Regions from separate parts of the Pseudomonas sp. MDV22-iso1 genome, predicted to be linked through region 1. Evidence: riboswitches for the same ligand, from Rfam matches in the RefSeq annotation. Region 1 holds a riboswitch; each other region holds the start of a gene.
What was found. A riboswitch is a leader RNA that binds a small molecule or an ion and turns the genes downstream of it on or off. The one in region 1 is predicted to bind cobalamin.
Positions count from the first base shown of each region.

Region 2: linked by a shared signal. The riboswitch ahead of cobW (cobalamin biosynthesis protein CobW) and the one ahead of cobO (cob(I)yrinic acid a,c-diamide adenosyltransferase) in region 1 are both predicted to bind cobalamin.
Region 3: linked by a shared signal. The riboswitch ahead of AC3ZVB_RS14220 (ABC transporter substrate-binding protein) and the one ahead of cobO (cob(I)yrinic acid a,c-diamide adenosyltransferase) in region 1 are both predicted to bind cobalamin.

Region 1 covers NZ_JBYVMF010000001.1:331,507-341,817, forward strand. The annotation lists gene AC3ZVB_RS01530 (DUF2066 domain-containing protein) at 105-1,166, shown strand; gene AC3ZVB_RS01535 (AI-2E family transporter) at 1,211-2,284, shown strand; gene hda (DnaA regulatory inactivator Hda) at 2,514-3,218, shown strand; gene AC3ZVB_RS01545 (C40 family peptidase) at 3,432-4,079, shown strand; gene AC3ZVB_RS01550 (C40 family peptidase) at 4,245-4,784, shown strand; gene AC3ZVB_RS01555 (PQQ-dependent sugar dehydrogenase) at 4,904-6,217, opposite strand; cobalamin riboswitch at 6,369-6,601, shown strand; gene cobO (cob(I)yrinic acid a,c-diamide adenosyltransferase) at 6,683-7,294, shown strand; gene AC3ZVB_RS01565 (cobyrinic acid a,c-diamide synthase CobB) at 7,291-8,673, shown strand; gene bluB (5,6-dimethylbenzimidazole synthase) at 8,670-9,320, shown strand; gene cbiB (adenosylcobinamide-phosphate synthase CbiB) at 9,317-10,225, shown strand; gene cobD (threonine-phosphate decarboxylase CobD) at 10,218-10,311, shown strand, end outside.
Region 2 covers NZ_JBYVMF010000007.1:152,378-162,688, reverse strand. The annotation lists gene cobM (precorrin-4 C(11)-methyltransferase) at 1-289, opposite strand, end outside; gene AC3ZVB_RS11060 (cobalamin biosynthesis protein) at 371-784, opposite strand; gene AC3ZVB_RS11055 (CbtA family protein) at 781-1,488, opposite strand; gene AC3ZVB_RS11050 (CbtB domain-containing protein) at 1,500-1,691, opposite strand; cobalamin riboswitch at 1,811-2,037, opposite strand; cobalamin riboswitch at 2,276-2,490, shown strand; gene cobW (cobalamin biosynthesis protein CobW) at 2,591-3,652, shown strand; gene cobN (cobaltochelatase subunit CobN) at 3,656-7,570, shown strand; gene AC3ZVB_RS11035 (magnesium chelatase ATPase subunit I) at 7,734-8,732, shown strand; gene AC3ZVB_RS11030 (vWA domain-containing protein) at 8,753-9,391, shown strand; gene poxB (ubiquinone-dependent pyruvate dehydrogenase) at 9,475-10,311, opposite strand, start outside.
Region 3 covers NZ_JBYVMF010000011.1:1,896-12,206, reverse strand. The annotation lists gene AC3ZVB_RS14230 (hypothetical protein) at 1-614, opposite strand, end outside; gene AC3ZVB_RS14225 (low affinity iron permease family protein) at 840-1,208, shown strand; cobalamin riboswitch at 1,886-2,080, shown strand; gene AC3ZVB_RS14220 (ABC transporter substrate-binding protein) at 2,226-3,239, shown strand; gene AC3ZVB_RS14215 (FecCD family ABC transporter permease) at 3,236-4,252, shown strand; gene AC3ZVB_RS14210 (ABC transporter ATP-binding protein) at 4,249-5,034, shown strand; gene AC3ZVB_RS14205 (aminotransferase-like domain-containing protein) at 5,252-6,583, opposite strand; gene AC3ZVB_RS14200 (DMT family transporter) at 6,664-7,560, shown strand; gene AC3ZVB_RS14195 (NIPSNAP family protein) at 7,762-8,079, shown strand; gene AC3ZVB_RS14190 (DUF2268 domain-containing putative Zn-dependent protease) at 8,224-8,895, opposite strand; gene AC3ZVB_RS14185 (M15 family metallopeptidase) at 8,978-10,311, shown strand, end outside.

The sequences.
Region 1 (10,311 bases):
ACATCCCGGGGTCGGGTGAATGTTTTGTCGGGGAGCGTGGTCACAGCCTTGCTCATTCGGTTCACGCGGCCTGTTCCAGCCGCTTTCGTCGTCAGGAATCTTCCATGCGTTCTTTTTCGAAATTTTTGCTTGCAGGCTGTTTGTCTTTTTTCAGCCTGGCGAGTCATGCCGAAACCCTGAAAAGTCTTTATCAGGTTCGCCAGCCGGTCAGTGGTCAATCGTCTGAAATCCGTGATCAGGCGACTCAGGAAGCACTGGATACCCTGGTTTTGCGGCTGACGGGTGATCCCAAGGCTGCGCAGAACCCGGGGTTGGCCGCCATCCGCAAGGACCCTCAGCAAATCATCAGTCAGTACGGTTTCGAGGCTGGGCCGCCGGAAGTGCTCAAGGTTGATTTTGACCCGGCGACCACCGAGCAGGCATTGCGTCGCGCGGGCCTTTCGTTGTGGGGCGCCAATCGACCCTCGATCCTGGGTTGGTGGCTGAACGACGCCACCGAGGGTTCGAGCCTGGTCGGTGATGGCCAGGCCGCCGCCGTGCCACTGCGTCGTGCGGCACAGCATCGCGGTCTGCCGTTGCGTTTGCCGTTGGCGGACCTGAGTGAACAGCTGGTCGCTACCGCGCCAAATCTTGAGGGCACAGATGCCGCACCTCTGCGTGGTGCATCGGAACGTTACAACGCGGATGCGTTGCTCGCGGTGCATGCGCGTGAAGAAGGCGGCCAATGGCAGGCCAAGTGGAATTTGTGGATGGGCGATAAAAAAGAAGCGGGCAGCGTACAGGGCGCCGATCAGGCCGCAGTGGCTGACGCCGTGATGCTGGCGGTCAATGAACGCCTCGCGCCGCGATTTGTCGTCAAACCGGGTGCTTCGGGCGAGCAACTGCTGGAAGTACAGGGCATGAATCTGGAGCGATATGCGGCGCTCGGGCGTTTGCTGGAACCCTTCGGCATGCGTCTGCAGAGTGTGGATGGCGACCGGATTCTCTATCGGGTCAAAGGCAGCCCCGAGCAGTTGAAGGCTCAGTTGTCCCTGGCGAAATTGCAGGAACTTCCGGCCGGTGAGGCACCCGCTCCAGTACCACCGGTACAACCTGCCGTCGAGGGTTCCGCCCCTGCAGCAGCGCCCATCCCGGCACCGACACCGCAATTGCGTTTTCGCTGGTAGTTTTTCTTTCCTTTTCCTTATATAGAAGCAAGCAGGAGTGGTACATGGCCGATACGCGGCGTTGGTTCTGGTTGGGTGGGGTTGTCCTGCTCTGCGCGTTTGTCTGGCTCTTGCATCCGATCCTGACGCCATTTCTGGTGGCACTGCTGCTGGCTTATCTGTTCGATCCCCTGGTGGATCGGCTGGAGAAGGCTGGCCTGTCCCGAACCTGGGGCGTGGTGGCGGTGTTCGCGTTGTTCACGTTGATCTTCACCACACTGTTGCTGGTGTTGGTGCCAATGCTCGCCAAGCAATTGTTCCGCTTGTACGAGTTGGCGCCGCAGATGCTCGACTGGCTGCAGCACACGGCATTGCCATGGGCGCAATCGAAGTTTGGCTTGTCCGACGGCTTCTGGAAGTTCGACAAGCTCAAAGCTGCGATCAGTGAACATATGGGCCAGACCACGGACATTGTTGGCGTGGTGTTGAGTCAGGCGACCGCTTCAAGCCTCGCGGTGATCGGCTGGCTGGCGAATCTGGTGTTGATTCCTGTGGTGAGTTTCTACCTGCTGCGGGACTGGGACCTCATGATGGCCAAGATCCGCAGCCTGCTGCCGCGAGATCGTGAAGAGCGCATCGTGACCCTGGCAGGCGAATGCCACGAAGTCCTGGGGGCGTTCGTGCGCGGGCAATTGCTGGTCATGGTGGCGCTGGGCGTTATCTATGCCGCGGGCTTGATGCTGATCGGTCTTGAGTTGGGGCTGTTGATCGGTCTGATTGCCGGCCTCGCGGCCATCGTGCCTTACATGGGGTTTGTCATCGGGATCGGTGCGGCGTTGGTCGCGGGCTTGTTCCAGTTCGGGGGTGACCTGTATCCCATGATCGGTATCGTCGCGGTGTTCATGGTGGGTCAAGCACTGGAAGGTATGGTACTGACACCGTTGCTGGTGGGAGACCGAATCGGCCTGCACCCGGTCGCGGTGATTTTTGCGATTCTGGCGGGGGGTGAACTGTTCGGTTTCACCGGCATTCTACTGGCGTTGCCGGTGGCCGCGGTGATCATGGTGCTTGTGCGCCATATGCATGATTTGTATAAGGATTCGGACATCTACGGCGGCGAAGACGAGCCCCAGCTTTAACGTCCACGGATCGTTCATGACGCCTCGCCCGGTCACATGCCGGGCGGGTGCGCATTCGCTGGGTGGCTGTCGCATTCACCGCCAAAGAAACTGTCACAAAACCAGTGCGTTAACGCAAACCTTTGATTTTGCTTGTGGTCTGTCGCATTGTGCGGCCAGCGTCACGGGTATAAACTTCGCAAACTTTACACAGAGGCCACTAACGGTTCCTTGGAACTGTTCAGTCAGCATGAAACCGATTCAGCTGCCCCTAGGTGTGCGTCTGCGTGATGACGCCACCTTTATCAATTACTACCCAGGCGCCAATGCCGCTGCACTCGGCTATGTCGAGCGGCTCTGCGAAGCCGACGCCGGCTGGACTGAAAGCCTGATCTATCTGTGGGGCAAGGACGGGGTAGGGCGTACGCACCTGTTGCAAGCCGCCTGTTTGCGCTTCGAACAGTTGGGCGAGCCGGCGGTGTATTTGCCGTTGGCAGAGCTGCTGGATCGCGGCATCGAAATCCTCGACAACCTCGAACAATACGAACTGGTCTGCCTGGATGATTTGCAGGCGGTCGCCGGGCGTGCCGATTGGGAAGAGGCGCTGTTCCATCTGTTCAACCGTCTGCGCGACAGCGGCCGGCGCCTGTTGATCGCCGCGTCGACGTCCCCCCGAGAATTGCCGGTGAAGCTGGCGGATCTTAAATCCCGGCTGACGCTGGCCTTGATCTTCCAGATGCGTCCGCTCTCCGATGAAGACAAATTGCGCGCATTGCAGTTGCGTGCTTCCCGTCGCGGCCTGCACCTGACGGATGAAGTCGGGCATTTTATTTTGACCCGCGGTACCCGCAGCATGAGTGCGCTGTTCGAGTTGCTCGAGCGACTCGATCAGGCCTCTCTTCAGGCTCAGCGCAAGCTGACAATTCCGTTTCTAAAAGAAACTCTGGGTTGGTAAAACCACCGTCCTGCAAGGCTTTCGGCGCATTTCAGGCGGCAGAAATTCCGCTTTCCTACGCGTTGCAGGCTGCGAGAGTGTCTAAATGGGGCTTTAGCGCTTAGATGTAAACGCGAAACCGAAAAGTCACATAAAGTTCGATTGAATTTGCAAATGAGGATGATAGCGGGCATAGTCTCGGCTTCTTTACAACTATCAGCCACGGTCGTGCCCATGCTAAATCGCTTCGCACCCCTCGTGCCTCTCGCACTCGTTACCCTGTTGTTCGGTTGCGCTGCTCACTCTCCAGTTTCCGAGCAGACGTCACAGCAGCAGCAACAGCAGCAGCAGCAGCAGTTCAAAAACACTATCACCGCCCAAGCTTCTTCCGTTCAATACCTGGAAGAGATGGCCACCGAAAAAGAACTGGCGACCTTTGCTGATGGCAAGTCGTACCAGCTTCCGGTTCTGGCCGACAGCATCCTCGAACGCGGCATGTCCCTGATCGGTACCCGTTACCGTTTCGGCGGTACCTCTGAAGCCGGTTTCGATTGCAGTGGTTTCATCGGCTACCTGTTTCGTGAAGAGGCCGGCATGAACCTGCCGCGCTCCACTCGCGAAATGATCAACGTTGATGCTCCGCTGGTCTCGCGTAACAATCTCAAGCCAGGTGACCTGCTGTTCTTCGCCACCAATGGTCGTCGCGGTCGCGTCAGCCATGCCGGTATCTACCTGGGCGATGACCAGTTCATCCACTCCAGCAGCCGCCGCAGCGGTGGTGTTCGGGTTGATAGCCTGGGCGACAGCTACTGGAGCAAAACCTTCATTGAAGCCAAGCGCGCACTCGCGATGGCTCCAACTGTGGTCACGGCGCGCAAGTAAGCTCACAGTTTGTAAGGTGAACTTAAAGTCTTACTTGAAGTTTGCCGTATAGCGTCTAGAATCCTGATCTATTATTGATGGCAAACCGCCTGCGTTACGCGCAGGCGGTTTTCTTTTCTGCCTTTCCGGTGGAAATAGCCGCAGCCAGATCAGGATGTTCTGCTTATGACGACGTCGGCCCGCCTCACTCTCTTGCTTTTCGCAGCGTTGCTCAGCGCTTGCGCCAGCCGCACTCCACTGCCAGCCGCGCCGGTTATTCGCGCTCCCATCGTATTTGGTCCTGCCCAACCTTTTTCGCCTGAGGCGGAAGACGTGCTGTTTCGTGCGTTGGGCCTGGTGGGAACGCCTTATCGCTGGGGCGGCAACACGCCGGACTCGGGGTTTGATTGCAGTGGACTGATTGGCTACGTCTACCATGATGTCGCCGGTATTACCCTGCCGCGTACCACCCGCGAGATGATCGGCATGCAGGCCGCCAGCGTGGGCAAGGAAGGTCTGCAAACCGGGGATCTGATCTTTTTCGCCACCAACGGTGGTTCCCAGGTCAGCCATGCCGGGATCTATGTGGGTGAAGGCCGCTTCGTTCATGCGCCAGCCACTGGCGGTACGGTGAAGCTGGACAGCCTGTCCAAGGCTTATTGGCAGAAGGCATACCTGAGCGCCAAGCGAGTCCTGCAGCCGGAACACCTGGCACGCAATCCGTAACAGGCGTCCGTTGCGCCCAAAAAGATTACGTTGAATAAAAAAATCGCAGCTGACTGCAGTATCTGATTGGACGAACCTACGTCCCCGGAAGCTGCCGAAAGCTGCGATTTTTTTTGACCTTATTTAACTGCCGACACCCGCCAAACCTTGTTCCCTACGTCATCTGCCACCAGCAATGAACCCTGCTGATCGATCACCACACCCACTGGCCGGCCCATGGCTTTTTCGTCTTCATTAAGGAAGCCAGTCAGCACATCGATCGGCTGCCCAGTAGGCTTGCCCGCGCTGAACGGCACGAAAATCACTTTGTAACCGCTGTGCGGCTTGCGATTCCATGAGCCGTGCTGGCCAATGAACGCGCCTTCCTTGAACTGGGCTGGCAGTGTGTTGCCTTGCGCAAACGTCAGGCCGAGGGAGGCGGTGTGTGGGCCTACCGCATAATCTGGAGCAATCGCCTTGGCCACCAGATCAGGGTTTTGTGGCTCAACGCGAACGTCTACATGCTGGCCGTAATAGCTGAACGGCCAGCCGTAAAAGGCACCGTCCTTGACCGAGGTGATGTAGTCCGGCACCAGGTCACTGCCGATTTCGTCACGCTCGTTGACCGCGGTCCATAACGCGCCACTATTCGGCTCCCAGGCCATGCCGTTGGGATTGCGCAGGCCGGAAGCGAAAATACGGTGATTGCCTGTCGCGCGATCCACTTCCCAAATGGCCGCGCGACCTTCTTCCTTGTCCATTCCGTTTTCCGCGACGTTGCTGTTGGAGCCAACAGTGACGTAAAGCTTGCTGCCATCCTTGCTGGCGATAACGTTTTTAGTCCAGTGGTGGTTCAGCGTGCCACCCGGCAAATCGACCACTTTGATCGGTTGCGATTTGATCGCCGTGTCGCCGTCTGCATAGTGGAAACGCAACAAGCGGTCGGTGTCGGCGACATACAGGTCATTGCCGACCAGGGTCATGCCAAAGGGCGAATTCAGGTTCTCCAGAAACACGGTGCGGGTTTCAGCGATGCCGTCGTGATCCTTGTCCCGCAACAGCGTGATGCGGTTCGGGCTGGGGACACCAGCCCCCGCGCGTCCCATGACGGTCTTCATGACCCAGCCTTTTATGCCTTTGCCATCATCGGGTTTTGGCGGCGCGTTGGTTTCTGCCACCAGCACGTCACCATTGGGCAGCACGTAGAGCCAGCGTGGGTGATCGAGCCCTTCGGCAAATGCGGCCACCTGCGTGCCGGCCGCGGCTGTCGGTTTGGCACCGTCAGCCCAGCCAACGGCCGGGGCGATGTTCACCGTCGGTATCAGGGTCTTGTTCGGTTCTGGCAACTTCGGTGACGGACCGGTGCCGTCGGAGACTTGCAGGCTGGAGGTCTCACCGCAGGCGACGAGACCTCCGGCGAGCGCGATGACGAGAACGAATTGGAGTTTGCGCATGCTGATCTTCCCTTTGAATGCATTGACCTGATCAGTAGAGAAGCGCAAATGTGCGATGGTTCAACAGGGCACAATCAATCAAACGATCTGCGGCAGTTAATCGCGCAGACAAGTCCCGTCTTTAATTGACGCTCCACCCCCAACCCTCTAACCTTCGCGGCTTGTTTCAGGTGCTCTGTGACGTCGTCGACAGAGTGAAACAGGGAAGCCGGTGAGTGATCGCTTTGTTGCACGAAGCTTCGCGATCCCGGCGCTGCCCCCGCAACGGTAAATGAGTAAAAACTGCGCCTTGTGCCACTGTGTCGATTATCGGCATGGGAAGGCGCGCAGTTCGGCGTCAAGCCGCTCATGAGCCCGGAGACCGGCCTGATCCATCCAGCGGCATCACGGTGGGCGATGCCAGGCTTTTTGCCGTCTATTCTTGTGCCTGCCCGCCGTTATCCAGCCCCAACGGAGAGCTTCCCCATGACTGATACCCCTGATCGCGACGAACGCCACCTGGCGCGCATGTTGCGCAAAAAAGCCGTGATCGACGAACGCATCGCCAACTCCCCGAATGAATGCGGCCTGCTGCTGGTGCTCACCGGCAACGGCAAGGGCAAAAGCAGCTCGGCGTTCGGCATGCTTGCCCGGTCCATGGGGCATGGCATGCAGTGTGGTGTGGTGCAGTTCATCAAGGGGCGTAACAGCACCGGTGAAGAACTGTTCTTCCGCCGCTTTCCGGAGCAGGTGCGTTTTCATGTGATGGGCGAAGGTTTCACCTGGGAAACCCAGGACCGTCAGCGTGACATTGCTGCTGCCGAAGCGGCGTGGGCCGTTTCTCGTGAATTGTTGCGCGATCCGTCGATTGGTCTGGTGGTGCTGGACGAGTTGAACATCGCGCTCAAGCACGGCTATCTAGACCTCGATCAGGTACTTAGCGATTTGCAGGCCCGCCCGCCGATGCAGCACGTGGTGGTAACCGGGCGCGGTGCCAAGCCGGAAATGATTGAACTGGCTGACACCGTCACTGAAATGGGCGTGATCAAGCATGCGTTCCAGGCCGGGATCAAAGCGCAAAAAGGCGTCGAATTGTGAATCAACCCCGTCATTGCCCCGCGGTACTCATCGCCGCGCCGGCGTCCGGTCAGGGCAAGACCACCGTCACCGCTGCACTGGCCCGTTTGCATCGCAATCAGGGGCGCAAGGTCCGGGTGTTCAAGTGCGGCCCGGACTTTCTGGACCCGATGATTCTCGAGCGCGCCAGCGGTGCGCCGGTCTATCAACTGGACATGTGGATGGTTGGCGAGCAGGACAGCCGTCGACTCCTGTGGGAAGCCGCGGGTGAGGCTGACCTGATCCTCATTGAAGGCGTCATGGGGCTGTTCGACGGCACGCCGTCCAGTGCCGATCTGGCGCGGCATTTCGGTGTGCCGGTGCTGGCCGTGATCGACGGCACGGCCATGGCGCAGACCTTTGGTGCGCTGGCCTTGGGGCTGGCGCGCTATCAGCCGGACTTGCCGTTTGCCGGCGTATTGGCCAATCGGGTCGGTACCTTGCGCCATGCGCAATTGCTCGAAGGCAGCCTGACGGAAGGGTTGCGTTGGTACGGCGCATTGTCCCGGGAAACCGGGATCGAATTGCCGAGCCGGCATCTCGGCCTGGTGCAAGCGGGTGAATTGAACGACCTGGATCTGCGCCTCGATGCCGCCGCCGATGCACTGGCCGGCAGTTGCGAAGTCGCGTTGCCCCCGGCCGTGGAATTTGCTGCGCCGGATGTGATCGTCGCCGAGCCTTTGCTGGCGGGCGTGCGGATTGCCGTGGCCCGTGATGAAGCGTTCGCTTTCACCTATGGCGCGAGCCTGGATTTGCTGAGGGCCATGGGTGCCGAATTGCTGTTTTTCTCGCCGATCCGGGACGCCCATTTGCCCGAAGCGGACAGCCTGTATCTGCCAGGCGGTTATCCGGAATTGCACCATGTAGCGCTGTCTCAGAACACCTCGATGATGGATGCGATTCGTGCTCATCATAGCGCTGGTAAACCGCTGCTGGCCGAGTGTGGCGGCATGCTGTACCTGCTCGACTCATTGACCGATGTCGATGGCACGCGCGCGGAGCTGGTCGGCTTGTTGGCGGGAGATGCAGTGATGCAAAAGCGACTGGCGGCGCTGGCGTTGCAAGCGGTCGATTTGCCCGAAGGCTCACTGCGCGGGCATACCTATCACCACTCTTTGACCAGCACCGAGCTGCAACCGATCGCCCGTGGGCTGAGCCCGAACGGTGGGCGCGGGGCCGAAGCGGTTTATCGTGAGGGGCGGATGACGGCTTCTTACGTGCATTTTTATTTTCCGTCGAATCCGTCCGCCATTGCTGCGCTGTTTGCGCCTGACCGTGAAGTAGCCATCGCGGGCAATCCGGCTTCCACGGTTGATCACCTGCTCCTTGTGGAAGCTGGCTTGCCAGCGAACAGGACATGACCGACAACACATTTTCTGAAACCGAACGCGATGCGGTCTACCGAGCCATCGCCGAGCGCCGCGACATGCGCCACTTCAGCGGTGGCACCGTCGAGCCCCAACAGCTGAAACGCTTGCTACAGGCCGCCCACCAGGCGCCCAGTGTCGGCTTGATGCAGCCTTGGCGTTTCATTCGCATCAGCGACCGGGTCATGCGTGGCCAGATTCAATCGCTGGTGGAAGAAGAGCGCATTCGCACCGCCGAAGCCCTGGGCGAGCGCACCGACGAGTTCATGAAGCTCAAAGTCGAAGGCATCAACGACTGTGCCGAAGTGCTGGTTGCCGCCCTGATGGACGATCGTGAGCGGCATATTTTCGGCCGTCGGACCTTGCCGGAAATGGACCTCGCCTCAGTGTCCTGCGCGATCCAGAACCTGTGGCTGGCGTCTCGTGCCGAAGGGCTGGGCATGGGCTGGGTGTCGCTGTTCGAACCCCGGGCCCTGGCGGATTTGCTGGACATGCCCGAAGGCGCCAAACCGGTTGCCGTGTTGTGCCTGGGCCCGGTGAAAGCGTTTTATCCGGCGCCAATGCTGGTGCTCGAAGGTTGGGCGCAGGCGCGTCCGCTGAGCGAATTGCTGTATGAAAATGTGTGGGGAGTGAATCAATGAGTGTGGCGTTGTTGAGTGTCGCCGCCGTGGCGCTGGATGCGCTGGTGGGTGAACCCAAACGCTGGCATCCGCTGGTGGCGTTCGGCCGATTTGCCGACCGCATCGAGCAACGTTTCAACAGTGGTGGACGCGGCTGGCGCAGCCATGGCGTGACCGCCTGGGTAATCGCTGTGCTGCCGCTGACCTTGTTGGCCACGGCGTTTTCCTGGGCGCCTTATGTCGGTTGGATCGTGGAGATTCTCGCGCTTTATTGCGCACTCGGCATGCGCAGTCTCGGCGAGCATGTCGAGCCCGTGGCCAAGGCCCTGCGCAGCGATGATCTGGAAGAAGCGCGCAATCGCGTGGGGTATCTGGTCAGTCGCCAGACCAGCGAACTGGATAAAACCGAAGTCGCTCGCGCCGCGACAGAATCCGTACTGGAAAACGGCAGTGACGCGGTGTTTGCTGCGCTGTTCTGGTTTGCCGTGGCCGGCGCGCCGGGCGTGGTGCTCTACCGTTTGAGCAACACCCTGGACGCCATGTGGGGTTATCGCAACGAACGCTTCGAGCGCTTTGGCTGGGCGGCGGCGAAGATAGACGACGTCCTCAATTACATTCCGGCGCGGCTGGTCGCCCTGACTTACGCCCTGTTGGGGAAAACCCGACTGGCGTTGAAATGCTGGCGCACCCAAGGGCCGACCTGGGACAGTCCCAACGCCGGTCCGGTGATGGCGGCCGGTGCTGGCGCGCTCGGGGTCGAGTTGGGCGGGGCGGCGATCTATCACGGTGAATTGCATCAGCGTCCGCCACTGGGTGAAGGTGAGCCTGCGAGTGCCGACTCCATTGATCGAGGCTGGCAATTGGTCCAGCGCGGGGTATGGTTGTGGCTGTTGATTCTCTGCGTGGGTGCTGAATTTTATGCTTGAACATGGTGGCCGTTTACGCAAGGCGGCGCTCGAGTACGGCATCGCCGAAGCGGATTGGCTCGACCTGTCCAGTGGGCTCGCGCCCT
Region 2 (10,311 bases), on a different contig from region 1:
GCAAGTAGCGGATCTGTTCGCCAATCGCGCCGTACAGGCTCGGATCACCGGAATGCACCCGCGCCACATCCTTGCCTTCGCTGTGGGCGGTTTTGATCAATTCAATGATCTGTTCCAGATGCAGTTCGGCGCTGTTCACCACCGTTTCGGCGTGATGCCCCTCCAAGACTGCAGCGGGCACCAGAGATCCTGCATAGATGATTACCGGGCAGCTGCGAATCAGCCGCTGGCCTTTGACGGTGATCAGTTCCGGGTCGCCGGGGCCTGCGCCAATGAAGAAGACGGTCATCGTCGTATCCTGTGAAAAAAGGGGCGAGGCACACCTTCAGATGAAGATTGCTCATGATCGGGGTGGGGATTATCGAAGATTTTAAGCGGCACACGCCAATGCGAGGGTCGCCTGAGCGTATTTTTGTCGCGAAATCAGCAGCTTTGCCGGTGCGTCAGCCAGCTGTTCGGCGAGGGCCAGGGCGGCGCTTTCGGCGATGCCATAGCAACCCGTGCGCTCAAAGGCGATGTCTGAATGATGACTGAGCTGCCCGTGATAACCCGCCAACTGCTCACTGCTGAAGTACACGATCGGTAGCTCCAGCTGTTCGGCGAGTGCGATCAGGCCCGGTTCATCACGTTTCAGGTCGATGCTGGCAAGTGCCTTGATCTGGTGAAATTCAATCTGATGAGCCTGCAGAGCCTGATCGAGCAGCGCCCGCAACGTGCTGACAGGGCAGCCGCGTTGGCAGCCCAGGCCGACCACGAGTGTCTGCGCTGTGCTGGCATGGGTCATGCGCGGTATTGGCCTTCACCTTTGCGGCGGAACAACCAGGCGCTGATCAGGCCCAGGGCCAGCCAGAACGCGACGTTGGTCAACTGCGAAGCGATTTTGAATTGAGCTTCCAGCGCTTCCGGGGCGAGCATCGAGTGCACTTCCGGTTGCGGCGCGCCGATCACGTGGGGAACGGCCAGGATCGCCACGCCCAGGACTTTCATCAGCCAGTGACGGCTGAACACGATCAATGCGATACCGACGGCGGTAGAGGCGGCGGTGCCGATCCACCAGATCTGGCGTTGCGCCAGGTCGGCAGCGGCAGTGCCGGGCAATTCAGGCGGCAGGCCCAGGGTTGGCGCGAGCACGAACGTGGCGTAACCGGCCAGTCCCCACAGCAAGCCTTGCGCGGTGCTATTGGGCGCACGCAGAGTGTAGAGGCCAGCGAGCATCAAGGCGAAACCAACCGCTACAACCAGGTTGCCACCGGTGGTGGACAGCACGCGCTGCCAGCCGTCTTGCGGCTCCCAGGCTTCGGCATCGTGGGCATGAGCGGCCATGGCGGTGCCGGTATGCTCATGGATTTCTACCGCGGCAGGCTCTGATTTTTCGTAGGTCTCGGCCTGCATAATCAGCGGAGCTACCCAGAAGCTCTGCAGCAGGGTCAGCAGCAGGGCGGCCAGCAGCCCGGTGAACCCTGCGGTTTGCGCAATACGCTTGATCATGTCGGCAGGTCTCAATGGCACGGGAATGCGGAGCTGTGACGGGTATCGTGGGCGGCGTTGTGCACCGCTTCGATGTGGGAGAACCCGGCAAAGTACACAAGGCATGCGCCCAGGATCGACGCACACAAGGCGGCGGTCAGGCGTTGGGTCAGGGTCGTGGTGGTGCTGGCGGTGTTGCTGCCGGTGGTGCTGATGGTCGACATGGCGCTTCCCTCTGGTCTGTCAGCGGGTGAATAGAGCGCATGGAAGATCCCTGCGAATCGGGCACGCAGAGATGCAACAGCGCCCGCCCACCGCGGGTTTGTTATTCAGTGAAGGTGAAAATCACTGTGTGTTGCGGGCCGGTCTCCGGGCTCACGAGGGGCTGGGGCTTCGCCTCAACCTGCAAGAATCACCTTCCCATGCCGAACTGCTGGCACAGTGGATTCGATTCCTCACTCGCTTACCGTTGCGGGGGCAGCACCGGACTGACATGGCCTTGAGTAAAGCACATGATTCACCGGTTTCCCGTTTCACCCTGTGAAGGGCACCCGTAACAAGGCGTGTAGGAGAGCATGGGCGGGGGTTTGGCGTCAATTGGCAAGGGTTCTCAACTCGGTATCGAATGTCTGGGGTTTACTTGTGGTGAGGGGATTCAGCGAAACGTCGCACCGCCCCGTTGGGTCGCGAAGCGGCCCCTTCAGAAACCTTAAAAAGAGCAGGACTGCTGCGCAGCCCAACGGGGATAAATCCCCTCGCCACAGGGGCCGTGTTGCCTCACGAACATTGACCGGCCCCAAGACCATGCGTAGCCTTGCGCTTTCGAGGTTCTTCGGTATTTACCGAAGCTAAGAAGGGAACGCGGTTCAAGCCGCGGCTGCCCCCGCAACTGTGAACGGTGATGTTCGCTGCCACGCCACTGCAAACCCTGTCCAACGGGTTCGCGGGAAGGCGCAGCGAATGCCAGGCGAAACCGCCAGGCACGCCGTCAGCCAGGAGACCTGCCTCGAAACAGATTCTCACTACAACCGGGCGGGGTGATCCGGTGGCGAACTCTTCCGCGCGCGCACCTGTCGCAGCGATTGTCGTCCCGCATGCCCGCCACCTTGCCAAAGGGCATCCGATGAAAACACTGGCCAAACTCCCCGTCACCATCGTTACCGGCTTCCTCGGCTCGGGCAAGACCACCTTGCTGCGGCACATGCTCGACAACGCTCAGGGCCGGCGCATCGCCGTCATCGTCAACGAGTTTGGCGAGCTGGGCATCGACGGTGAAATTCTCAAGCAGTGCGCCATCGGCTGCACCGAAGAAGAAGCCAACGGCCGCGTCTATGAACTGGCCAACGGTTGCCTGTGCTGCACCGTCCAGGAAGAATTTTTCCCGGTCATGCGCGAATTGGTTGCCCGTCGTGGTGACCTCGACCACATCCTTATTGAAACCTCCGGGCTGGCACTGCCCAAGCCATTGGTGCAAGCCTTCCAGTGGCCGGAAATCCGCAGCGCCTGCACCGTTGACGCGGTGATTACCGTGGTCGACAGCCCGGCCGTGGCGGCTGGCACCTTTGCCGCTTTCCCGGACCAGGTCGATGCCCAGCGCAAACTCGACCCGAACCTGGATCACGAGTCGCCGCTGCACGAATTGTTCGCCGACCAGTTGGCCAGCGCCGACCTGGTGATCCTCAACAAGGCAGACCTGATCAGCCCTGAAGACCTGGCCCGTGTGCGCCTCGAAGTCGCCGAAGAACTGCCGCCCGCAGTCAAGGTCATCGAAGCCAGCAGCGGCCGCGTTCCGCTGGATGTGCTGATCGGCCTCGGCGCCGGTTCCGAAGAACACATCGACAGCCGCCACAGCCACCACGATCACCACCATGAAGGTGAAGACGACCACGATCACGACGCATTCGACTCTATTTCCATTGAACTGCCGCAAGCCGACGAAAGCCTGCTGATGGACGCGTTGACCCAACTGGTGGTCAAGCACGGCATTTTGCGAGTCAAAGGTTTCGCGGCGATTCCGAACAAGCCGATGCGGCTGCTGATTCAGGGCGTGGGCACGCGTTTCGACAAGCACTTCGACCGTCAGTGGGGCGTTGACGAAGCGCGCACCACGCGTCTGGTGTTGATCGGCCAGGCGTTGGACGCTGCTCAACTTGAAGCGCAGTTGCGCGCTGCGCTCAGCGTTTAACCCATGCACCTGCTCAGGACTCAGCCCGGCGGATTCGTCTCGGATGACAACATTGCCGACCTTGGACAAACCCCCGCCGAGCTGGTGATCCTGTGCAGCGGTGACTCCAGCCTGGCGTTGCTCGCCGAAGCGGCGCAGCAGCTGCCCGACGATTACCCGAGCGTACGCCTGGCCAACCCGATGCAGGTGCAGAATCACGCTTCGGTCGACCTGTATGTCGACGAAGTGCTGCGCCATGCCAAGGTGATCCTGATCTCGCTGCACGGCGGCATCGGCTACTGGCGTTATGGCGTCGAGCGGCTGGTGCAGTTGTCCGAGCAAGGGGTGCAGCTGATCCTGGTGCCCGGCGATGATCGCCCCGACCCGGAACTCAGCGACCTGAGCACAGTGGCTGCCGGCGACCGTGACCGGCTCTGGCAGTTTTTGCGCCAGGGTGGCCTGAGCAACGCGCTGGACTTTTTCCGCTGCCTGGCCAATCGCTGGCTGGGGCGCGATTACGCCTGGTCCGAGCCGCAAACCCTGCCGCGCACGGCCATCTACCACCCTCATAAAAGCCCCGCCGATCTGAAGGACTGGCAAGCCGATTGGCAAGCCGATCAGCCGGTCGCCGCCGTGCTGTTTTACCGCTCGCATTTACAGGCGGCGAACACCGCGTTTATCGATGTGTTCTGCCAGCGCTTGCAGGCAGCGGGGTTAAACCCGTTGCCGATTGCGCTGGCCAGTTTGAAAGAGCCCGGCTGCCTGGCGGCGGTCGAGGATTGGCTGGATGAGGTCGACGCCGGGGTGATTCTCAACACCACCGGTTTCGCCCAGTCCAGCCCTGAAGCACCGCATTTGCGACCGTTTCGTCGCAATATTCCGGTCATTCAGGCGATCTGTGCTCAAGACAACGAGCCGGGTTGGCGTGCCAGTGAACAGGGACTCGGCCCTAGGGATCTGGCGATGCACATTGCGCTGCCGGAACTCGACGGGCGAATCATCAGCCGGCCGATCAGCTTCAAGGACCTGGCCTGGCGCAGCGAACGCAGTCAATCGGACGTGGTGTGCTACCGGGCGCAACCCGAACGCATGGATTTCGTCGCCGAACTGGCGCGGCGCTGGATCGATCTGGCGCGGGTGCCGAACGGCGAAAAACGCATCGCGCTGATTCTGGCCAACTACCCGACCCGGGACGGACGCATCGGCAACGGCGTCGGTCTTGATACACCGGCCGCTGCACTGAACATCCTGCGCGCGTTGCACACAGAAGGTTATCCGTTGCCTGCCGAACTGCCGGACAGCGGCACTGCGCTGATCCAGCAACTGCTTGGCGGCGTCAGCAACGACCTTGACACGATCGACCAGCGTCCGTGCCAGCAAAGCCTGGGGCTGGATGATTATTGGCTGATGTTCAACGCATTGCCCGAGGCCAACCGAGAAGCTGTCCTGGAACGTTGGGGGGCGCCGCAAAACGACCCGATGTTCCGCAGCGGCCGAATGATGATCGCCGGCCTGCGTTTCGGCCTGACGTTCGTCGGTATTCAACCGGCGCGGGGCTATCAGGTTGATCCCAGCGCGGTCTATCACGACCCCGACCTGGTGCCGCCGCACGGTTACCTGGCGTTCTATTTCTGGTTGCGCAACACCTATGGCGCTCATGGGGTTATTCACGTCGGCAAGCATGGCAACCTCGAATGGCTGCCGGGCAAGGGCGTCGGGCTGTCGGAAAACTGCTGGCCGGACGCACTGCTCGGGCCGCTGCCGAACATCTATCCGTTCATTGTCAACGACCCGGGCGAGGGGGCTCAGGCCAAGCGGCGCACTCAAGCGGTGATCATCGATCATTTGATGCCGCCGCTGACCCGCGCCGAAACCTACGGGCCGCTGCGCAACCTCGAATTGCTCGCCGACGAGTATTACGAAGCGCAGTTGCTGGACCCACGCCGGGCGCGGGAGCTGCAGCGCGACATCCTGCAACTGGTGCGCGATACCCACATCGACCGTGAGCTGCAACTGGACGAAAAGCTCAACAGCGATGCCGATGCGGCGATCTGGTTGCCGCGGCTGGACACGTATTTGTGCGACTTGAAGGAATCGCAGATCCGCGACGGCCTGCACATCTTCGGCGAGTCGCCGACCGGGCGGTTGCGCATCGACACCTTGCTTGCATTGCTGCGCATACCCCGGGCTGATGGACGAGGTGCGCAATCGAGTCTGTTGCGGGCGCTGGCCAAGGCGTTTGGCTTGGGTTTCGATCCATTGGATTGTGTGCTCGCCGAGCCGTGGATCGGTCCGCGTCCGCCTGAGCTGCAAGCCCTCACCGAGGAAGTCTGGCGCACGGCAGGCGATACCCGCGAACGTCTGGAACTGTTCGCCGCAGATCTGATCTCGCAGACTCTGAATGCCGAAGGCGACGCTGAACTCTGCGGGAGCGAGCTTTTGTGGCGAGGGGATTTATCCCCGTTGGGTCGCGAAGCGGCCCCAGAAAATGGGACTGCTGCGCAGTCCAACGGGGCGGTGCGACGTTTCGCTAAATCCCCTCGCCACAAAAGCGCGTTCCCACAGACTCCCGGCTGGGCTGAAGTAAACGCAATCCTCGATACTCTGCGCGAAGTGGTCGCGCCCCGACTGGATGCCTGCGGCCCCGCAGAAATGCGCGGTTTGCTCGACGCCTTGAGCGGCCGCTTCGTCCCGGCAGGCCCCAGCGGCGCGCCAAGTCGAGGTCGTCTGGACGTACTGCCGACCGGGCGCAATTTCTATTCGGTGGATGTGCGCAACCTGCCGACCACCACCGCGTGGCGTATAGGTTTCCAGTCGGCAAACCTGATTCTCGAGCGTCACCTGCAAGACCACGGCGACCATTTGCGTCAGCTTGGCCTGTCGGTCTGGGGCACCGCGACCATGCGTACCGGGGGCGATGACATCGCGCAGGCGATGGCATTGATGGGGGTACGGCCGGTGTGGGCCACGGGCAGTCAGCGGGTCGACGACTTCGAGATTCTACCGCTCAGCCTGCTGGACCGTCCGCGCGTGGACGTGACCTTGCGGGTCTCGGGCTTCTTCCGCGACGCCTTCGCCAACCTGATTCGCCTGTTCGACGCCGCCGTGCAAGCAGTGGCCGCGCTGGACGAACCGGACGACCTTAATCCGCTGGCGGCCAAGGTGCGCGCCGAGCGCGAAGCGTTGCTGCAATCGGGGCTGGACGAAGAGGCTGCTCGACGTCAGGCCGGCTGGCGCATCTTTGGTGCCAAACCCGGTGCTTATGGCGCGGGCGTGCAGGGCGCCATCGACGGTCGCTTGTGGCAAAGCCGCGAGGACCTGGCCGAGGTTTATCTGAATTGGGGCGGCTACGCTTACGGTGGCTCCGACGAGGGCACTGTCGCCCGAGACCAATTCGCCCAGCGCTTGAGCCAGGTGCAGGCAGTGCTGCAGAACCAGGACAACCGCGAGCACGACCTGCTCGATTCCAACGACTATTACCAATTCCAGGGTGGCATGCTGGCGGCCGTCGAGAGCCTCAGCGGTGAATCGGCCGCCAGCTACCACGGCGATCACAGCCAGCCGGACTTGCCGAAGATTCGAACGCTCAAAGAGGAACTGAACCGGGTGATTCGCTCGCGGGCGGCTAATCCGAAGTGGATCGACGGCGTGAAGCGCCATGGCTACAAAGGCGCGTTTGAACTGGCTGCGACGGTGGACAACCTGTTCGCCTTCGACGCCACCACGCAGCTGATCGATGACCATCAGTATGCGTTGCTGGCCGACGCCTATCTGCTCGACCCGAGCACCCGGGATTTTGTTCGTGAGCATAATCCTCATGCGCTACGGGATATGACCGAGCGGATGCTGGAGGCGCAGCAGCGGGGGATGTGGAAGGAACCGGGGGAGTATCGCGAAGCGCTCGAGAGTTTGTTGCTGGATATAGAAGAAGACAGTTAGAACACTAAGGCCCCTGTGGGAGCGGGCTTGCCCGCGAAGGCGTCCTTCGAGTCAATATCAATGCTGAATTTGATGGCCCCATCGCGGGCAAGTCCGCTCCCACAGGAACCGACGCACCTGTGAGATATATTGATCAATGCCCGACCATCACCGAGTAATGAAAATGACCGACACCCCCCATTTCCCGCTCTCCGCCGTGGTCGGCGCTGACGATCTCAAACTCGCGCTCTGCCTTACTGCCATTGACCCGAAAATCGGCGGCGTGCTTATCGAAGGCCCTCGGGGCATGGCCAAATCGACCCTGGCCCGTGGCCTGGCGGACTTGCTGGCCAGCGGTCAATTCGTCACCTTGCCCCTCGGAGCGACCGAAGAACGTCTGGTCGGCACCCTCGACCTCGATGCAGCCCTGAGCGAGGGTCGCGCGCAGTTTTCCCCCGGTGTATTGGCCAAGGCTGACGGGGGCGTGCTCTACGTCGATGAGGTCAACTTGTTGCCTGATCACCTCGTTGACCTGCTGCTCGACGTCGCGGCCAGTGGCACCAACCTGATCGAGCGCGACGGCATTTCCCATCGGCATTCGGCGAAGTTCGTACTGATCGGCACCATGAACCCGGAAGAGGGTGAATTGCGCCCGCAACTGCTTGACCGCTTCGGCCTGAACGTCGCCCTCAGTGGCCACACAGTGCCGACCGAGCGCGGCCAGATCATCCGTCGGCGCCTCGATTTTGATAGCGACCCACAACATTTCTGCGCGCAATGGGAGAGCCAGCAGCAGTCCCTGCGCGAACAGTGCGAGCGGGCGCGCAGCGCGTTGGCTGGTATTCCACTCGACGATCAGGCGCTGGCACAGATTACCCAGCGCTGCTTCGCTGCCGGCGTCGATGGCCTGCGCGCAGACCTGGTCTGGTTGCGCGCTGCGCGTGCCCATGCAGCCTGGCGCGGATTGAAGGCCATTGCCGAGGAGGATATCGACGCCGTCGCCGAGTTCGCCTTGCGCCATCGTCGTCGTGAGCACACCCCACCGGCCCCGCAACATGGCCAGCCACCCTCCGGCGAGAACACGCAGCCGAGCGAAGGCCAGGGTCAATGGGGTGAAATGCCTGCTCAGGCGCTGCCGGTCGGCGCCCGACGTGAAGTGCCGAGCTGGCCAAAAAAGCCTTAGGCATTCGCCCTCGATCGGACGTGGGGGCGAATGCCAGACCCCGTGCCGGACGGCTCGATAAGGGCAAGCAGGGCAAACGTCATGCGGCACGCAGTGGTTCGATCAATTGGCCCGGCACGTTACTCAATGGCCGTCCGCGTCAACGTGAGGACGTCCTGTTCCACCTGCGCACCCGGTCGCCCCATGAGCTGTGGCTGGTGATCGTCGATGCCTCGGCTTCGACGCGTCGCCATCAGGCCTTAAGCGATGCCAAAGGGCTGCTGGCCCAGCTGTTTGATGACGCCTATCGCCAGCGTGCGCGGTTGGCGTTGCTGACCGCCAGTGGTGCGGTGCCGAATTGGCAGGTGCAAGGGTTGAAAGCGTCGAGCGGTCTGCGCACCTGGCTGGATGGGTTAGGTGCCGGAGGAGGAACGCCATTGCTGGCGGCACTGGGCGAAGCGGGGCGTTGGCTGATCGCTCGGCAAAAGCGTTTTCCGGCTGAGCAACAGCGTGTGCTGCTGCTGACGGATGGGCGCTTGAAGGCGTGGTCGATGTTGCCGACGCTGGCATGCCCGGGGGTGCTGATCGATATCGAGCGAGGGCCGATTCGGTTGGGACGGGCGAAGTTGCTGGCGGCGGAACTGCAAGCGCAATACCGGCATATCGACGATCTGGGTTGAGGCACTGTAGGAGCAAGCTTTGCTCCTACAGATATCTGCATTGTGGGAGCAAAGCTTGCTCGCGATTGGGCGTTACACGATCATCAGCGAAACAGGTTGGTCCGCGCCAACTCGATCACCTCATCCCCACGCCCGCTCATTACCGCTTTGAGCATGTACAAACTGAACCCCTTGGCCTGTTCCAGCTTGATGGTGGGGGGCATCGCCAATTCCTGGGTGGCGGTCACCACATCCACCAGCACCGGCCCATCATGCGCCAGCGCCCGGCGCAACGCCTGTTCCAGATCCTCTGACTCCTCGACACGAATCCCCAGAATGCCCATCGCATTGGCCATCGCCGCAAAGTCCGGGTTGTGCAGATCAGTGCCGGTATCCAATAGCCCGCTGGACTTCATTTCCATGGCGACGAAGCCCAGTGACGCGTTGTCGTAGACGATGATTTTTACCGGCAACTTCAACTGCGCCAGGGAAATGAAATCCCCCATCAACATGCTGAAACCACCGTCTCCGGACAGGGAAATCACCTGGCGATCAGGGAACGCTGCCTGCGCGCCGATGGCTTGAGGCATGGCGTTGGCCATCGATCCGTGATTGAACGAACCGAGCAGGCGCCGCTTGCCGTTCATTTTCAGATAACGGGCGGCCCACACCGTCGGGGTGCCGACGTCGGCCGTGAAGATCGCATCGTCTTCGGCCAGCTCGCTGAGCAGGCGCGTAAGGTATTGCGGATGAATCGGGCGACCTGGTGCTGAAGGTTGCGCCAGGTCATCAAGGCCCTGGCGCGCTTTTTCGTAATGCTTGAGCGAGGATTCCAGAAAGCTCCGGTCCGCGCGATACGGCAAGCGCGGAAGCAGCGCCGCCAGGGTTTCGCCAACGTCTGCGGCGATTCCGAGATCCAGCGCGGTGCGGCGACCAAGGGC
Region 3 (10,311 bases), on a different contig from region 1:
GCAGGCGTCGCGAAGTCCGAAGGGTGGTCTTGCTCATTTGGCGAGGCTGGCGTGATGCCGGTGGCCAAACCAGCACCCGAATCGGTGCGTGGCGGGACAGACGTTTCATACGGTCGCTGCGCCCCGAAACCACCGGAAGGAGGATTGGAGCTGCCCATGGCGGGGTCACTGTCGCGGGTGGTGGTATAGGCCGCAGACGTGCCCGCTTTCAGGAATCGCGACAGGCCGAAGCCCAGGGCAACACTGCCGGCAATGAACAGCGTGGGGTTGCTGCGCGCCAGATTGGCTGCATCGTGCAGCAGCTGTTCGGCACTTTTGCCACGCAGATTACCGGCCAGCCCGCTCATGGACTCGGCCATGTCGGCCAGGTAATCGGACATGCCGAGCGTGTCCTTGCTTTCAATCTCGGAGACGAAAGATTTAGCCCCCTGGGCCAGTGCCTCGATCTGGTCTGCCGCTGTATCACGGTACTGCCCGAACTGCGCATCCGCTTGCTGGCGCGCATCACCCAGGGCCTCGGTAACGCCCTCCTTCAAATGTTGAAAATCGGCTTCCGGTCTTCCGGAGTCCTGACGATCGGTCTGACCGTCAGTCCTGCTGTCTGAACTATTCATGACGTCCCTCGCTGTTCAAAAAAAGCGTTATCGGGTACGCCACGAGCGCTCGCAGCCCCCCTCAGTTCAGATGACGGAGCGACGTTGAAAGGAGTTCCAACAAAATGATGAGCGACGTGAGCCCTCGGATACACGGGAGGAAAACGCTCACGGACAAAGGAGAAGTAAAAAGAATTTCAAAGAATCACTGCGGTCTATCACTGACCATCGCAAGAGTAGGCATTCATGAAATTCGCACAATTCTGCCAGGCACTCTCCAATCGAGCCGGCAGCTCAAAAACCTTCCTCACCGCCATTGTCCTGATCATCGTATGGGCGCTCACAGGTCCCTATTTCCACTACAACGACACGTGGCAACTGATCATCAACACCTCCACCACGATCATCACGTTCCTGATGGTCTTCCTCATCCAGAACACCCAAAACCGCGACAACGATATCTTGCATCTGAAAATCGACGAGTTGATTCGAGCCACTCAGGAGGCACAGAACGCGACGTTGTCATTGGACAAAATGGGCAGTCGGGAACTGCGCAAGCTGCGTAAGCATTACAGCGCTTTGGGGGATGTTGAGGCGATCAAGGTGAGTGATTGAGGCCTACGGCGAACGCACCCAATACCTGGAAAAAACGCAGTTCGGTCGGCTTTTGATCTGCACTTGATCTGCACTTGATCTGCTTTTGATTTGCTTTTGATCTTCTTGCCCCCTCGTAAGGCCGAGCGCAGGTTCTGCGCAGTGGGCAACCCGGCAAGGATGCCGGGTTAGCCGCCCCCGGCCATGGATGGCCGATGGCGGCGGGCCCACGGAGCAGGACCGGAGCGAGGGTATGCCGAGCCCAGGCGAGGCACCGGACGAAAGGGGCAAGAGCGTTTGGTTACTTGGCGCTTTTCCAAGTGACTCGCCGTAAGGGCGAAACCAATAGCCGCCGTAACCGCAGAAATGGATATGTACACCAGCAACAATCTCACCGCCGATCAGGCCGCCATCGCTGGCAAGCCAGCTCCCACAGTTTGATCGGGTACATCAGCAAATATCGACCGGCTATGAGGGCGCCATCGCCGGGCAGGCCACACACAGTTTGATCGGTGTACATATGGGAGAAACTTGCTGCCTGACAGGTCGCCATCGCGAGCAGGCTAACTCCTACAGTTAATCCGGGAGCATCTGGGGGATGTGGCTTGGTTGTCAGGACGCCATCGCGAGCACGCTTTGCTCCTACAGTGGATCTGGGTGCATCGGGGTTAGACAGGTTCCCCTCGGACGGTCTGATCGACTACCATGCCGCCGCCGGTTTCCACATGGGATTAATAGGGAATCCGTGATGCTCACACAGCATCAAACGGAACTGCCCCCGCAACTGTAGATGCTGAGCCTGCTCCACGAACGCCACTGGGATCATCCCCGGGAAGGCCGGGGCCAGGCGATGACGCATCAGTCAGGAGACCTGCCGGCCAAGCAAATCACTAACCGGCGGGGTGTCCGGGAAGGACATCCTTGCCGCGTGCGTCACTTCGGTGATCGGCCTTGCACTGCCTTTGCAGCAGCGTTCGATGATGTGTTTCCAGACCGTATACCTCGGCTTCCCTGTACGGTTCAAATGGAGATCGCCCCATGCTGCTGCCCCGCTTCGCCACCCTCCTCTCGGGCCTGGGTTTTTGTGCCCTCGCCCAGGCGACCCCGACTCAGTACCCCCTCACCGTCGAAAACTGCGGCAGCACGCTGACGTTCCAGCACGCGCCTGTCCGGGCCGTGACCATTGGCCAGGCCGGCACTGAAATGCTCTATGCCATGGGTTTGAGCGACAAGTTGGTCGGCACATCGCTGTGGTTCAACGATGTCCTGGCCACGTACAAAGCCGAGAACCACAAGATCGAACGCCTGGCCGACAACGAGCCGAGTTTCGAAGCGGTGATCGGCAAACGTCCTGAACTGGTGGCGGTGGAGCTGGAATGGATGGTCGGTCCGCAAGGCGCAGTGGGCACTCGCGAGCAGTTTCATGAGCTGAATATTGCGACCTACCTGATGCCCTCCGATTGCGAAGCCAAAGACAACCTGGTCGGCGCCGATGGCACGCGGCTGGAGGCGTTTCGCATCGACAGCATCTACAAAAGCATCAGCCAATTGGCGCAGATCTTTGATGTTCAGGGCCGCGGCGAGCAGTTGAACGCCGAACTCAAGGCCAGCCTGGCGAAGTCGATGGCCACGGTGCAGAACAAGGACCTGAAGCACACCAGCGCGCTGTTCTGGTTCTCCAGCGCCAGCCTCGACATCGACCCGTACGTCGCCGGCCACAAGGGCATCCCGGATTTCATGCTCAACACCTTGGGCGTGCGCAACGTCGTTGAGTCCAACGAGGAATGGCCGACTGTGGGCTGGGAAACCATCGCCAAGGCCAACCCGACGTTCCTGGTGATTGCACGTATGGACCGCCGACGATTCCCTGCTGACGATCATGAAAAGAAACTGCAATTCCTGCGCAGTGACCCGGTGACGCGCAACATGGACGCGGTGAAAAACAACCGGATCATTATCCTCGACGCCATGGCGATGCAGGCCAGCGTCAGAATGTTCGATGGCCTTGAAACACTGGCGACCGCCATCAATGGCTACGACCTGCCGCAATGACCAGGACGTTGATTCGCACGCTGCTGGCGTTCGTGACACTGCTGCTGGCAGTGATCGCTGGCGTGGCCATTGGTGAAACGCCGATCGAGCCGGGCGTGGTGTTCCAGGTGTTGGCCAACAAGCTGTGGGCGGCCGGGCATGTGCTTGATCCCATCGACGAAGGCATCGTCTGGAACTACCGCCTGACCCGCGCCCTGGTGGCCGCTGCCTGTGGCGCCGGGCTGGCGACTTGCGGGGTGATCCTGCAGTCGTTGTTGCGCAATCCGTTGGCTGATCCTTACCTGCTCGGCATCTCCGCCGGCGCGTCCACAGGTGCCGTGCTGGTGGCGTTGCTGGGTGTGGGGGCTGGCGCGGTTTCGTTGTCCGCCGGGGCATTCGCCGGCGCGGTTGCGGCCTTTGCCCTGGTGATTCTGCTGGCGCGTGTCAGCGGATCGTCCAGTGGCACCGGGCAGATCATTCTGGCGGGAATCGCCGGCTCGCAATTGTTCAATGCGCTCACGGCGTTTCTGATCACCAAGTCGGCCAGTTCCGAACAGGCGCGCGGCATCATGTTCTGGCTGCTGGGCAATCTGAGTGGCGTGCGCTGGCCATCGGTGTGGTTGTCGGTGCCCGTGGCGTTGCTCGGTCTCGCGGTGTGCCTGTGGCACCGGCGAGCGCTCGACGCCTTCACGTTTGGTGTCGACTCCGCTGCGTCGCTCGGCATTGCGGTACGCCGGGTGCAGTTTTTGCTGGTGGGGTGCGCGGCGCTGGTGACGGCGGTGATGGTGTCGATTGTCGGCTCCATCGGGTTCGTCGGGCTGGTGATTCCCCATGCCGTGCGCCTGCTGCTGGGGACTCGACATGCGCGCTTGCTGCCTTACAGCGCGCTCGGAGGTGCGCTGTTCCTGATTGCCGCTGACGTGCTGTCGAGGACGTTGATCAAGGGCCAGGTCATCCCGGTCGGGGTGATTACCGCCCTGGTGGGTGCGCCGGTGTTCGCGCTGATCCTGGTCGGTCGGAGGAATGCGCGATGAGTGCCGGTGAGTCTGTATTGAGCTGTACGGGGCTGGGCTTCGATGTCCGTGATGCGCAGCTGCTGCACGACATCCAACTGGACATTCGGCGCGGAGAAACCCTGGGTGTCGTCGGGCCGAACGGCTCGGGCAAATCCACCCTGCTCAAGCTGCTCGCGGGTGTGCGGGTGCCCACTCGGGGCGAGGTCCGGCTGGGTGAACAGCGCCTCAAGGACTTGTCGCGCCGCACGGTCGCGCAGATCCTTGCTGTGGTTGAGCAGCAGGCGGATACCGATGATTCGATCAGTGTGCTCGATGCCGTTTCACTGGGAAGAACGCCCTGGCTGTCGGCGTTGCGTCCGTGGTCGCGCGAGGACGACGCGATCGTCCAGCAAGCGCTGCATGATGTCGATGCCACGCACTTGAAAACCCGTACCTGGCGCAGCCTGTCGGGGGGTGAGCGGCAGCGCGTGCACATCGCCCGCGCCCTGGCCCAGCGCCCGCAGATTCTGTTGCTGGACGAACCGGCCAATCACCTGGACATCCAGCACCAGCTGGCGATTTTGCAAGTGGTGCATGCGCTGCCGGTGACGACGGTGATCGCCCTTCACGATCTCAATCAGGCACTCGGCTGTGATCGCCTGGCGGTGCTGGAGCGAGGCCGGCTGGTGGCGTTGGGTCATCCGTTTGAAGTGCTGACTCCGCAACGCCTGCAGGACACATTTGGGGTGCAGGCGCACTATCTGATTGATCCTTATGACGGTGCGCGGATTCTGCGGTTTCGCAGTGCTCCGGTTGCCTGATCTTGCGCATCTGCAGCAACCGCAAAACCTGTAGCAGCTGCCGAGCCTGCGAGGCTGCGTTCGGCTGCGAAGCAGTCGTAAATCCTGGGTCCGCATTCTTTCAGGTAAACCGTATCTCCCGGATTGCGACTGCTGCGCAGCCGAACGCAGCCTCGCAGGCTCGGCAGCTGCTACAGGGGACAGTGGTGGGTTCGGCAGCTTCGACGCACGCCCGTGATCAGGAATACGCCTCCACCATCCATTTCACCCTCGCCAACGCCGCCTTGAGCGTATCGATATCCACCGACCCGAGTGCCAGGCGAATCGCATGGGGTACGTGCACCGAAGTGGCGAAGGGTTCGGCGGTTGAAACGGCGATATTTTCTTCCATCAACGCCTTGGTGATCTGATCCGCCCTGGCGTCCTCCGACAGCGGCAGCCACAGGAAATACGACGACGGATGGGTGACGCAACGCAAACCGTCCAGCGCTCGTGCCGCGACGATCTGCCTGGCCTGGGCATCCCGGCGCTTTTCCTCCTCCAGCTGCATGACGGTGCCGTCGTCGAGCCAGGCGCAGGCAATGGCCGTCATCACACCCGGTGTGTTCCAGGTGGTCGACCGGATCGTTCGTTCGATGGCGGCGACTTTTTCGATCGGCGCGGCAACGAAACCCACGCGCAAGCCGGTGGCGATGCTCTTGGATAAACCAGAGACGTAAACGGTTCGCTCCGGCGCCAATACCGCCACGGGCAGCGGCGGGTTTTCGGCCAGAAAAGCATAGGCAGCGTCCTCGATAATCAATAGGTCATGCTTGCGCGCGAGGGCTACCAAGTGTTCGCGTTGTTCCGCGCTCATTACCCAGCCCAAGGGGTTGTGCATCGTCGGCATGGTGTACACCGCCCGCACGCGCCGACGGCGGCAGAGTTTTTCCAGCGCATCGAGATTGGGGCCACTTTCAGCGGCAGCAATCGGTGCGATTTCAAGGTGCAGTGCTTCGGCCAGCACTTTGAAACCGGAATAGGTCAGCGCGTCTGCGGCAATCACGTCGCCGGGCTTGAGAAAAGCCATCATCGTTACCGCCAACCCGTGCTGGGCCCCGCTGACCATCAGCACCTGCTCGGCCCCGACCGTCAGCCCCCGAGCGCCCAAATGCCGCGCCACCGACACGCGCTCGTGCAAGCGCCCCGCGTGTGGCTGATAGCGCAACAAGGCCTCCAGATCGCCGCCCGCCGCCAGTTGGCGCAGGCCACTGCGCAACAAATCACCCTGGCCCGGCAGCGACGGATAATTGAAGTTGAGGTCGATCATGCCGGCGGCCACGTCTTGCTGATCGATACCAAGGTTGGGGGGCAACGAGGTCTCCCTGACGAACGTGCCCCGGCCCGTTTCCCCACTGACCAGGCCCATGGCCTCCAGCTCGCCATAGACGCGGCTGGCCGTTACCAGCGCCAGCCCTTCACGGCTCGCCAGTTCACGGTGGGTGGGCAGCCGTGTGCCCGGCAGCAATCGGCCGGCGCGGATATCGGCGGCAAACGCATCGACCAGTGATTTGTAGCGGGATCGGGGCATCGGGATGTATCCATGACAATTTTTTGATTGTCTTTATTCTCGTCCTTAGGATGGCGTTCTGCAAATGTGAGACTGACGAAATGGAACGCGCATCGAACCTGCAACACCTTCCCCTGGAAAAGACCGCGAGCGGCTGGCTCAACGGATTTATCGGCGTGCTGATCTTCAGCGGTTCGCTGCCTGCCACGCGGGTCGCCGTTCTGGAATTTGACCCGGTCTTCCTGACGGTTGCCCGCGCCAGCATCGCCGCCGTTCTGGCGGTGTGCCTGTTGCTGGTGTTCAAGGAGCAGCGCCCTGCCCGGTCGCAACTGTTGCCCTTGGCTATCGTGGCCTTGGGCGTCGTTCTAGGCTTTCCGTTGCTGACGGCGCTGGCGTTGCAGTACGTAACGTCGGCACACTCGATTGTCTTTGTCGGCCTGCTGCCGTTGGCCACGGCGGTGTTCGGCGTGATGCGCGGTGGCGAGCGTCCGCGTCCGGTGTTCTGGCTGTTTTCGATTCTGGGCAGCCTGCTGGTGGTGGGCTTCGCGTTGTCCCAGGGACTCACCGCGTCGCCGATCGGAGACCTGTTGATGCTGCTGGCGATCCTCGCCTGCGGGCTGGGTTATGCCGAAGGAGCGAAGTTGTCCAGAACACTCGGCGGCTGGCAAGTGATCTGCTGGGCGTTGGTGCTGTCGCTGCCGGTGATGGCACCACTGGCCTGGTGGCTGGCGCCGACCTCCTTCTCGGGAGTAACCATGCCCGCGTGGTTCAGCCTGGCGTACGTGTCGCTGTTCAGCATGTTGATCGGCTTCGTTTTCTGGTATCGCGGGCTGGCACAGGGCGGCATCGCCGCGGTCGGCCAACTTCAATTATTGCAGCCGTTTTTCGGCCTGGCACTGGCGGCAACGCTGCTGCATGAACATGTCAGCCTGGGCATGCTGGGCGTGACCGTTGCAGTGATTGCATGTGTCGCGGGGGCGAAAAGGTTTTCAAGGTAAAGACCCATGGCAGGCTCACGACTTGTTCCGTGTCCTGCTGAGCGCCGGTCACTGGTTAATGGAAGAAGCGCCGGAGAAGACCATTGCAGCGATTCGTGAATCTATTGCACCCTGATCACTCATCTTCAGGGATGACGTATACAGAGCCAGCCGTTGCGGCAATGAGTGCCTGCCAGGGCACCTAATTCAAGAGGAAAAAACGTGGTCACTTGCTATCTGAGGTATGTGCTTGATCCCTACCAGATCAAGGCGTTCGAACACTACGCAAACTTGTGGATTCCACTGGTGGAGAAATTCGGCGGACAGCATCACGGCTACTTCCTGCCGTCCGAGGGCGCCAACAACATCGCCATGGCCATGTTCACCTTTCCCAGCCTTGCGGATTACGAGCGCTACCGGCAGGACTCCATGAAGGACGCGGCGTGCATCGCGGCCTTCAAGTACGCCGAAGAGACAAAGTGCATCCTGAGTTATGAACGCAGCTTTTTCCGGCCGGTGTTTGGGGATCAGCAGCAGTAGGTGATGATGCGGTGGTTTGTTCTGGCCTCATCGCGATCAGGCTCACTCCTACAGGGATTGTGGCTGGCTGAGGATTTTGTGCTGTGCCTGGATCCTGTGGGAGCGTGGTTTGCCCGCGATGGCGGCAAGCCTGTTGCTGAAAACTCAGGTTTCCAGTGATCCCCGCCGCGCCTCAATGGCTGAGTCAATGATGGTGCGCGCGGGGACATTGATCCAGGTGGCGACATCGATGTCGCCTGTCGATGCCAGCCATTGTTCAACCATCTGATAGCCCAAGGTGTAGCCCAGCCATCTCGGGTGAGCACCGAACCCAAAGAACCACTCACTGTGGTTGTAATGCGTTGAGTCAAGGGTCTGCGGCTCTATTGGTATTTGCAGGAGCTCGGCCGGTGTGACGGCTCTTTCCCAAGGCTCCGGCTCGCTACCGAGCACATGACCGACAAACTGGCCCGCCAGCCCTTCGCTGACCAAGGCTTCACCCAGTGTCCAGCCGTAGCCGGGGCCGGCCATGCGCAGGCAATGATGAACCTCATGGATGATTTGTCGGTGCAGCGTGCCGTTGCGCAGGCTTGCGAGGAAGTTCGGGTTGTCGGGATCGAGGGTCATCGAAAACAGGGTGCTGCGAACGGCTCGCCCGACAAGGCCCATTTCCGGGATGGTTTCGCCGGGCAGCGTCTGGATCAGGATATCCAGCCGTGGCGCTGGCATCAGCCGGGAAATGGATTGGTAAGCGGCGGCGAATTCGCCAATCACCTCGGTTCGAAAGTCGTCAAGGTTTCCCGAAGCTTCCAGCCAGTGCAGTGTCCATGCGTCCATTGATATCTCCTTGAATTCGTTGCAAAGGCTAAGCTCCACTGAGCCAAGCGGCCCATCATATCCACCGGAAGCCACCCTGACCATGCGCCCGAATACCTCACATTTTTCCTCGCTGCTACTGCTGGGCCTCGCCCTCGCGACCATGGCCGGTGCCGAGAACCGGCCCGATCACATGGTCTATTTGCGCACGATCGATCCCGGCATCGAGCAGGATGTCCGCTACGCCAGCGCTCACAACTTCACCGGTCATCCGCTTGCCGGATATGACGCCGCCGAGTGCCTGCTGACGGTGGACACGGCCAAGGCGCTCGCCCGGGTGCAGACGGCTTTGCGCGCCGAGGGTTATGGCTTGAAGGTTTTCGATTGCTATCGCCCGAGCCGCGCCGTGGCGGACATGGGCCGGTTCGCGACCGAACCGGGGGATCCGCGCAAGGCCGAGTTCTACCCCCGCGTGGACAAGCAGGATTTCTGGCGCCTGGGCTATGTGGCGCGGGTGTCGGGGCATTCCAAAGGCTCAACCGTGGACCTGACCCTGACCGGGCCGCAGGCGCTGCCTGCCAACAAATGGACGCCCGTGGCCGCACCGGTCGATTGCACGGCGCCTTACGAGCAGCGCTGGCATGACGGCGGGGTCGATATGGGCACCGGTTTCGATTGCTTCGACGAGCGCGCTCACCCTGACAACCCGACGATCAACGCAACGGCGAAGGCCAATCGGCAGCGCTTGACCCGTGCGATGGAAAAAGAAGGATTTAGCGGGTATTCGAAAGAGTGGTGGCATTTCACCTACGCGGGCGAGGTCGCCAAAAAAGAGGTCATGGATTTCCTCATCACGCCCCTGGCGACCCGCGATGTGGTCGACGCCAGCCAGCAGTTGATAGTGGTCACGTCGAAAAACTGGGAGGACATCCAGGGCAGCGCCCAGCGTTATGAGCGCGACGGCAGCACCTTCAAAAAGTCCGGCGACGCCTTTGCGGTGGTGCTCGGCAAAAGCGGAATGGCCTGGGGCAAGGGACTTTTTGAACCCGGCGAAGGTCCGGTCAAACGCGAAGGCGACGGGAAAGCGCCTGCCGGCGTCTTCAAGCTCGGAACAGCGTTCGGCTTTGATCCGGTTGCGCAGACAAAACTGCCCTACCTCGCCCTCACGCCGGCCACCGAATGCGTGGATGACAGCCAATCCAGTCGCTACAACGAACTGGTCGATGGCTCGGCGGTTTCAAAGGACTGGAGCAGTTCCGAACACATGCGCAATGAGGATGTGTTGTACCGCAAAGGCATCGTCATCGATCACAACACCCCGGCGACGCCCGGCGCCGGATCCTGCATTTTCTTCCACATCTGGCGCGCCCCCACCGCCCCGACGGCGGGCTGCACGGCCATGGATCAGGCGGATATTTCCCGGTTGTTCAACTGGCT